Regions from separate parts of the Streptomyces sp. NPDC027663 genome, predicted to be linked through region 1. Evidence: riboswitches for the same ligand, from Rfam matches in the RefSeq annotation. Region 1 holds a riboswitch; the other holds the start of a gene.
The links. Region 1 has a riboswitch for glycine ahead of gcvT (glycine cleavage system aminomethyltransferase GcvT). Riboswitches for the same ligand answer to the same signal wherever they lie in the genome.
Positions count from the first base shown of each region.

Region 2: another riboswitch for glycine. It lies ahead of gcvP (aminomethyl-transferring glycine dehydrogenase); the one in region 1 lies ahead of gcvT (glycine cleavage system aminomethyltransferase GcvT).

Region 1 covers NZ_JBVHSK010000007.1:321,345-325,751, forward strand. Annotated here, with positions in the region: gene ACZ4SF_RS21455 (enhanced serine sensitivity protein SseB C-terminal domain-containing protein) at 1-136, opposite strand, end outside; gene ACZ4SF_RS21460 (enhanced serine sensitivity protein SseB) at 328-1,119, opposite strand; gene ACZ4SF_RS21465 (AAA family ATPase) at 1,186-1,854, opposite strand; glycine riboswitch at 2,034-2,131, shown strand; glycine riboswitch at 2,132-2,244, shown strand; gene gcvT (glycine cleavage system aminomethyltransferase GcvT) at 2,320-3,438, shown strand; gene gcvH (glycine cleavage system protein GcvH) at 3,555-3,932, shown strand; gene glyA (serine hydroxymethyltransferase) at 3,947-4,407, shown strand, end outside.
Region 2 covers NZ_JBVHSK010000018.1:140,142-144,548, reverse strand. Annotated here, with positions in the region: partial or broken gene ACZ4SF_RS33345 (DNA polymerase IV) at 41-1,366, shown strand; gene ACZ4SF_RS33340 (PRC-barrel domain-containing protein) at 1,814-2,185, opposite strand; glycine riboswitch at 2,305-2,399, shown strand; gene gcvP (aminomethyl-transferring glycine dehydrogenase) at 2,574-4,407, shown strand, end outside.

The DNA of each region.
Region 1 (4,407 bases):
CCCCGTACTGGGCGTCCGGGGAGCCGGCCTGGCCGTGCCACAGGAGCATCCAGATCTGGCCGGAGGAAGGGGTGACGAGGGCACGGAGCAGGGCCTCGTAGGCGTCGTAGCGTCCGGGCGTGACCTGGCGCAGCATGTGCTCGACGCTGCCGCTGTGGCTCGCGCTCACCTGTCGTGCCCTTCCTTGTCAGTGCCCCGCGTTCAAGGACAGCTTAAGCGCCTGGCAGCTCGGGACTTCATCCCGTGCGCGGATGCGGGTGCTCGTGGCTTGTCGCGCCCCCGCGGCGCATCCGCATACCGGACACGGCCTCGCGCCCCTCGGCGCGTTCAGTGACCGTATTGACAGAAGGGGCGGACGTTGGCCTTCAGCCAGTGGCCCACCGGGTCGTCGGCCACATCGAGCAGGACCAGGTTGACCGGCCATTTGACCGGGACTTTACCGAGGGCCCGGCCCAGGGCCTCCAGGGGCAGGGCGCGCAGGTCGCCCTCCCACCGGGAGAGTTCGACGCCCACGAACATCACCGGGTCGGCCGTCTCGATGGCGGCGAGACAGCGACGGGCGGTCAGGACCACGCCCGTGCCGGCGAACTCGGCCGAGGCGGCGGCGAGGAAGTCGACCGGGTCGTCCTGCCAGTCGGGCTCGAAGAGCCGGACCCGGCCGCCGGTGCCGGGACCGTCGAGCGGGGTGCGCCCCGCGCGGCACAGCTCGGCCACCGCTTCGGGCGGCAGCGGTATGCCGACGACGCCGCCGGGGTTCACGGCGATGCCCGCCTGTGGCGGCAGGCCCTGCGCGAACTCCACGGCGGGGGCGATGGTGTACGACATGTGGGAGCCGGCCGCCTGACGCAGTTGCTCCTCGGAGCTGAACACCGGGACGTACACCTGGCCCTCGATGTCGAGGGTGGGCAGGTCGAGCGGGCCGCTGTCCGGGCCGCCGCCGCCCGGCAGCGGGATCCACAGGAAGCTGCGGCCGAGCACCTCGACGATCCGGCCGCCCGCCGAGGGGACGCCGAGGGAGGCCGACAGCACCTCCTCCAGCTCGTTGCCGGGCCAACCGCCGTGCGGGTGGGGGTGTGCCTGTGCCGGGAAGTCCGCGGGAAGGTCCGCCGGGAAGTCCATCTGCCTACCGCCTGCTGGTCATCACTGCTGTGAGCAAGAAGGCTAGCGGGTGACTGTGACAACGCCTCACCGAGTGAAGCCCACGCGGCTCAGGGCGCCTGCCGCGTCCCGGTCCAGCAGCACCGCCGAACCGCAGCCGGCGGGCAGCTCGCCCTTCTCCACCGCGCGCAGCAGCCGGTCGGTCGCACGGCGGTGCCGGCGGAAGGCGTAGCGGGACACACCCCGGCCGCGCTCGTGCTGGCCCTGCCGGGCCGTCTCGGCAGTCACGTCGAGCAGGAGGAGGTGCAGGGTGCTGCCGCGGCGGCGGGCCTCGCGGGCCAGCCAGGCGCGCACCCAGGACTGGGTGCCGCAGTCGTGGACCACGACGCCCTCGCCGGTGCGCAGGGCCCGGCGCAGTCCGGCGTAGTGGGCGAGGCGGACCAGCGGGCGGTACAGCGCGTAGGGGAGCCGGCGGGGGACACGGGCGTCCCAGCGGTCGCGGGTGTCCTGGGAGTCGATCCGGTGGCCGGTGACCGCGCGGTGCATGAGGGTGGACTTGCCGCTGCCGGGCAGACCGGTGATCACCACCAGGTCGCCGGCGCCGAAGAGCAGGGCGTGCGGGCTGCGGCCGGCGCGGGCGCGCAGGTCGCGGACGACCGGCGCGGGCCGGGCCGCGCAGCGCTCGCGTGCCGGGGCGGAGGGCTGCTTCGGCACCGCGATGCCGGCGTTCGTGGCGTAGGCCGAGGTCCTGTTCACCGTGATCGTCCTCCCCAATGGGCTCGGTCATCCCCATGCCCCTTGTATGTAAAGAGAAGGTAATGGGCAACGGTAGGGGGTTCGTGCGCGTAGTGCCACAGCTCGGTTACAGATGCGGGGCCCTGACGCGTGGGGGCGCGGCATGCAATGATGTGGCCGCCAACTGCATACCGGCCGTTTGAATCCGCGCGGGAGAGTTCCCAGCAGCCTTCGCTGGGGCGCCGAAGGAGCAAGTCCCTCCCTTGAATCTCTCAGGCCCCGTTACCGCGCGGGCGAGGCACATCTGAAAAGCGGGCCGCTGTGTCAGCGGCTCCACCCAAGGTGCAAGCCGTGATCGTCCCTGTGGCGGTCTCGGCGAACCTCTCAGGTTCCGATGACAGATGGGGAGGAAGTTCCTCGCCCTCCCCACGCCCGGCTGCGCTCGCGCGGGGGGACCCCATGTCTGCCCTGGGAGACGACCGACCGATGAGCAGTACCGAACTCCGCCACACCGCGCTCGATGCCGTGCATCGTTCGCTGGGCGCGACGATGACCGACTTCGCCGGCTGGGACATGCCCCTGCGCTACGGCTCCGAACGCGACGAGCACCTCGCCGTGCGGACGAAGGCCGGTCTCTTCGATCTGTCCCACATGGGCGAGATCACCGTCACCGGCGCCGGGGCCGCCGCCCTCCTGAACTTCGCCCTGGTCGGCAACATCGCCTCCGTCGGCGTCGGGCGTGCCCGCTACACCATGATCTGCCAGGCCGACGGCGGCATCCTGGACGACCTGATCGTCTACCGCCTCGCCGAGACCGAGTACATGGTCGTGGCCAACGCCTCCAACGCCCAGGTCGTGCTGGACGCGCTGACCGAGCGCGCCGCCGGCTTCGACGCCGAGGTCCGCGACGACCGGGACGCCTACGCGCTGCTCGCGGTGCAGGGCCCGGAGTCCCCCGGGATCCTGAAGTCCCTCACCGACGCCGACCTGGACGGTCTGAAGTACTACGCCGGCCTGCCCGGCACCGTCGCCGGCGTCCCGGCGCTGATCGCCCGCACCGGCTACACCGGCGAGGACGGCTTCGAGCTGTTCGTGAAGCCGGAGCACGCCGTGGAACTGTGGCAGGCGCTGACCAAGGCCGGCGAAGGCGTCGGCCTGGTCCCGTGCGGTCTGTCCTGCCGGGACACGCTGCGCCTGGAGGCGGGCATGCCGCTGTACGGGCACGAGCTGACCACCGGGCTGACCCCCTTCGACGCCGGCCTCGGCCGCGTGGTGAAGTTCGAGAAGGAGGGCGACTTCGTCGGGCGCGAGGCGCTCGCGCAGGCCGCCGAGCGGGCCGCTTCCGAGCCCCCGCGGGTCCTGGTCGGCCTGGTCGCCGAGGGCCGCCGGGTGCCGCGCGCCGGGTACACCGTCGTCGCCGGCGGCACGGTGATCGGCGAGGTCACCTCGGGCGCCCCCTCCCCCACCCTGGGCAAGCCGATCGCCATGGCGTACGTCGACGCGGCGCACGCGGCCCCGGGCTCCGAGGGCGTCGGCGTGGACATCCGGGGCAGCCACGAGCCGTACGAGGTCGTGGCTCTGCCGTTCTACAAGCGCCAGAAGTAGACACTGGGCGCGGAACGTCCCCGTGACGTGACCCTGCGCACACATCCGCTGCTCACAAGCAGTTCCAGCAGTCCCCCCTTCACCACCACTCCCGCGCGTACAGGAGAATTCAGGCCATGAGCAACCCCCAGCAGCTGCGCTACAGCAAGGAGCACGAGTGGCTGTCGGGCGCCGCGGACGGCGTCTCGACGGTCGGCATCACGGAGCACGCGGCCAACGCGCTCGGCGATGTCGTCTTCGTCCAGCTCCCCGAGGTCGGCTCCACGGTGTCCGCGGGCGAGACCTGCGGCGAGCTGGAGTCGACCAAGTCGGTCTCCGACCTGTACTCGCCGGTGTCCGGTGAGATCACCGAGGTCAACGAGGACGTCGTCAACGACCCGTCGCTGGTGAACTCCGCCCCCTTCGAGGGCGGCTGGCTGTTCAAGGTGCGCGTCACGGAGGAGCCTGCCGAGCTGCTCTCCGCCGACGAGTACACCGCCTTCACCGCCGGCTGAGGAGTCGTAGCCCCATGACTGTCCTGAACACGCCCCTGCATGAGCTGGACCCGGAGATCGCCGCCGCGGTCGACGCCGAGCTGAACCGCCAGCAGTCCACGCTGGAGATGATCGCGTCCGAGAACTTCGCGCCGCTCGCGGTGATGGAGGCCCAGGGCTCGGTCCTCACCAACAAGTACGCCGAGGGCTACCCGGGCCGCCGTTACTACGGCGGCTGCGAGCACGTCGACGTCGCCGAGCAGATCGCCATCGACCGGATCAAGGAGCTGTTCGGCGCCGAGTACGCCAACGTGCAGCCCCACTCCGGCGCCTCCGCGAACCAGGCGGCCCTGTTCGCGCTGGCCCAGCCCGGGGACACCATCCTCGGCCTGGACCTCGCCCACGGCGGTCACCTGACCCACGGCATGCGGCTGAACTTCTCCGGCAAGCAGTTCGACGTGGTGGCCTACCACGTGGACGAGGCGACCGGCCTGGT
Region 2 (4,407 bases), on a different contig from region 1:
CGCCACTGCATTGTCAGTGCCGTGGTGCAGCATCGGAGATGTGAGAAACGCGCCCACGATCCTGCATCTCGACATGGATGCCTTCTTCGCCTCGGTGGAGCAGGCATCCAAGCCGAGCCTGCGCGGCAAGGCGGTCGTCGTGGGCGGGCTCGGACCACGCGGGGTGGTGGCCACCGCGTCGTACGAGGCACGGGTGTTCGGGGTCCACTCGGCGATGCCCATGGCGCAGGCCCGCCGGCTCGCACCCAACGCCGCCTATCTGGTGCCGCGCTTCACCCTGTACCGGGAGATCAGCGAGCAGGTGATGGCGCTGCTGCGGGAGCTGTCACCGCTGGTGGAGCCGCTGAGCCTGGACGAGGCGTTCGTGGACCTGGAGGCCGGGGGGACGGCCTGGGACGAGGAGTCGGCGCGGCAGGCCGGGGTGCGGCTGCGCGCCGACATCCGGGCGGTCACCGGGCTCACCGGGTCGGTGGGGCTCGCCGCCTCCAAGATGCTCGCGAAGATCGCGTCGGAGCAGGCCAAGCCGGATGGCCTGGTGGTGATAGAACCGGGGACCGAGCGGGCGCTGCTGGGGCCGATGTCGGTGCGGACCCTGCCGGGGGTGGGGCCGGCCACCGGGGACCACCTGCGCAGGGCAGGGATCACCACGGTCGAGGAGCTGGCCGAGGCGGGCGAGGACGAACTGGTCCGGCTGCTGGGCAAGGCACACGGGCACGCCCTGTACGCGATGGCTCTGGCGCGGGACGAGCGGCCCGTGGTGGCCGAGCGGGAGGCCAAGTCCGTGTCGGTGGAGGACACGTACGACGTGGACATCCACGACCGGCTGCGGGTCGGTCTGGAGGTACAGCGGCTGGCCGACCGGTGCGTGCGGCGGCTGCGTGGGGCCGGGCTGTCCGGGCGCACCATAGTGCTGAAGGTGCGGCGGTACGACTTCTCGACGCTGACCCGCTCCGAGACGCTCCGGGGGCCCACGGACGATCCGGCGGTCATCCGGGAGGCGGCCGCGCGGTTGCTGGAAGCCGTGGACACCACCGGTGGGGTGCGGCTGCTCGGGGTGGGGGTGTCCGGGCTCGCCGACTACACGCAGGAGGACCTGTTCGCGCAGGCGGCCGGGGAGCGGGCCGCGGATCCGGCCGACGAGGCCGCGCCCGAGGCTCCGGTGGAGCGGCCGGAGCCGGCCGAGCGGCAGTGGCGGGCCGGGCAGGACGTGCGGCACGCCGAGTGGGGCGCTGGGTGGGTGCAGGGGAGCGGGCTGGGGCGGGTCACCGTGCGGTTCGAGACGCCGCAGTCCGAGCCGGGGCGTGTGCGGACGTTCTTCGTCGGCGATCCTGCGCTGGAGTCGGCTGAGCCGTTGCCGTTGGTTGCGGCTGCCGACCTCGCCCACCCACCCACCCGTCTCGGCCCGTCGAACAGTGACCGCCACGGGGCTCCGCCCCGGACCCCGGATGCCTCGGGCGGCCCCCGGGCGGCGGACGTCGACCACCGTCCGCCCGAGGACCGGACCGGGGACCCGGACCAGGAGACGGCCGAGGAGCAGGCCGCCCGCGTAAGGCGGACGGGTGCCGGGGCTGAGGTACCGGAGGAGGACCGAGAGACTGCCGAGGCTGAGGTCACAGACGGGGCCACGGGTCTGTGGAGGCGCCGGTCGCCTGCATAGGCCAGGGAACCGCGGAGGCGCCGGTGGCAGACGCGGGAGACGGGAGGCGGTGGGAGGGGAGGTTGTCGGTGGTGGGAGGGGAGGTTGTCGGTGGTGGGAGGGGAGGTTGTCGGTGGTGGGAGGGGAGGTTGTCGGTGGTGGCCGGGGGGGGGAGGGTCAGGATTCTTCGGAGCCGGCCAGTTTGCCGAAGTCGTGGTCAGGGACCGTGGGGGGTGAGGCCACGTCGAGGCCATAGTGGTGGTAGAGCTGGAGTTCCTGTTCGGGAGAGAGGTGGCGGCCCACGCCGAAGTCGGGGGCGTCCTTGATCAAGGCGCGGTCGAAGGGGACGTGGAGGGTGCCTTCGACGAGTTCGCTGGGTTCCAGAGGGACGAAGGCGTCCCGCGAGAACAGGCCGGTGCGTATGGCCGCCCACTCGGGCACGCCGGTCGCGTCGTCGAGATACACCTCGTCGATGGTGCCGATCTTGGTGCCATTGCGGTCGAACGCCTTGCGGCCGATCAGGTTGCGCGGATCGATGTCGGTCTGCACGGTCCCTCTCCCTCCACGTGGTCGCAACTCATCCGTAAGCACTACAAAAGAGCACATTCAAGGAGGCGGCCACTCGAGGGCCCGGGCGTTGACCTCGCTGGTAGGCTGACAGCGGCTGCTGACCCCGTGCGGGAGAGTCCTCCGATCACCTCGGAGGCGCCGAAGGAGCAAATCCTCCCCGGAATCTCTCAGGCTCACGTACCGCACGGACGAGGTCACTCTGGAAAGCAGAGCGGATGTCGACGGCTTCCGCTCTCACCGACGGTGAAAGCCGGCGCCCGCGGGTGTCCGGTGAAGCTCTCAGGTTGAGATGACAGAGGGGGAGGCCGTCGGGGTATCCGTACCGGGGTGCCCCTCGAAGGTCGCGTCAGACCAGGAGGCCTCCGCAATGACCGCCCATCGCACCCCGCTCTCCGAGCTCGAAGCGGGCATTCCGTTCGAGCAGCGCCACATCGGGCCCGACCAGGAGGCGCGGGCGAAGATGCTCGCCCAGGTCGGTTACGGCTCGCTCGACGAGCTGACCGCCGCCGCCGTCCCGGATGTGATCAAGAACGCCGACGCCCTCGACCTGCCGGGCGCCCGCACCGAGGCCGAGGTGCTCGCCGAGCTGCGCTCGCTCGCCGACCGCAACCAGGTCCTCGGCTCCATGATCGGTCTCGGTTACCACGGCACGTTCACGCCCCCGGTCATCCTGCGCAACGTCATGGAGAACCCGGCCTGGTACACGGCCTACACGCCGTACCAGCCGGAGATCTCCCAGGGGCGGCTCGAAGCCCTGCTGAACTTCCAGACCGTGGTCGCCGACCTCGCCGGTCTGCCCACCTCCGGTGCCTCGCTCCTGGACGAGGGCACGGCCGCGGCCGAGGCGATGGCGCTGTCCCGGCGCATGGGCAAGAACAAGAAGGGCCTGTTCCTGGTCGACGCGGACGCGCTGCCGCAGACCATCGCCGTCATCGAGACGCGAGCCGAGCCGACCGGCGTGGAGGTCGTCGTCGCCGACCTCAGCGACGGCATCCCGGCCGAGGTCGCCGAGCGCGAGATCAACGGTGTGCTGATCCAATACCCGGGCGCCTCCGGTGCCGTCCGGGACATCAAGCCGGTCATCGACCAGGCGCACGAGCTGGGTGCCCTGGTGACGGTCGCCGCCGATCTGCTGGCGCTGACCCTGCTGACCTCCCCGGGGGAGCTGGGTGCCGACATCGCCGTCGGTACGACCCAGCGCTTCGGTGTACCGATGGGCTTCGGCGGTCCGCACGCCGGTTACATGGCCGTGCACGAGAAGTTCGCCCGCAGCCTGCCCGGGCGGCTCGTCGGCGTCTCCGTCGACGCCGACGGGAACAAGGCGTACCGGCTCGCGCTGCAGACCCGTGAGCAGCACATCCGCCGGGAGAAGGCGACCAGCAACATCTGCACCGCGCAGGTGCTGCTCGCCGTGATGGCCGGCATGTACGCCGTCTACCACGGTGCGGAGGGCTTGCGGACCATCGCCCGCCGCACCCACCGCTATGCCACGATCCTCGCCGAGGGCCTGCGGGCCGGTGGCGTCGAGATCGTCCACGGCGCGTTCTTCGACACGGTCACCGCGCGCGTGCCCGGCAAGGCTGCCGAGGTCGTCGCCGCAGCGCGGGAGAACGGGGTCAACCTGCGGCTCGTCGATGCCGACCACGTCTCGGCGGCCTGCGACGAGACCACCAACCGGGCCCAGCTCGAAGCCGTCTTCGCCGCCTTCGGTGTCGAGGGTGACATCGAGGCGCTGGACGCGTCCGCCGCGGACACGCTGCCCGAGGCGCTGCTCCGCTCCGACGAGTACATGACCCACCCGGTCTTCCAGCAGCACCGTTCCGAGACCGCGATGCTGCGCTACCTGCGCAAGCTGGCCGACCGCGACTACGCGCTCGACCGCGGCATGATCCCGCTGGGCTCCTGCACGATGAAGCTCAACGCGACCACGGAGATGGAGCCGGTCACCTGGCCCGAGTTCGGCCAGCTGCACCCGTTCGCGCCCGCCGAGCAGGCCGAGGGCTACCTCACGCTCATCCATGAGCTGGAGGAACGTCTCGCCGAGGCCACCGGCTACGACAAGGTCTCCCTGCAGCCGAACGCCGGTTCGCAGGGCGAGCTGGCCGGTCTGCTGGCCGTCCGCGGCTACCACCGGGCCAACGGTGACGAGCAGCGCACCGTCTGCCTGATCCCGTCCTCCGCGCACGGCACCAACGCGGCCA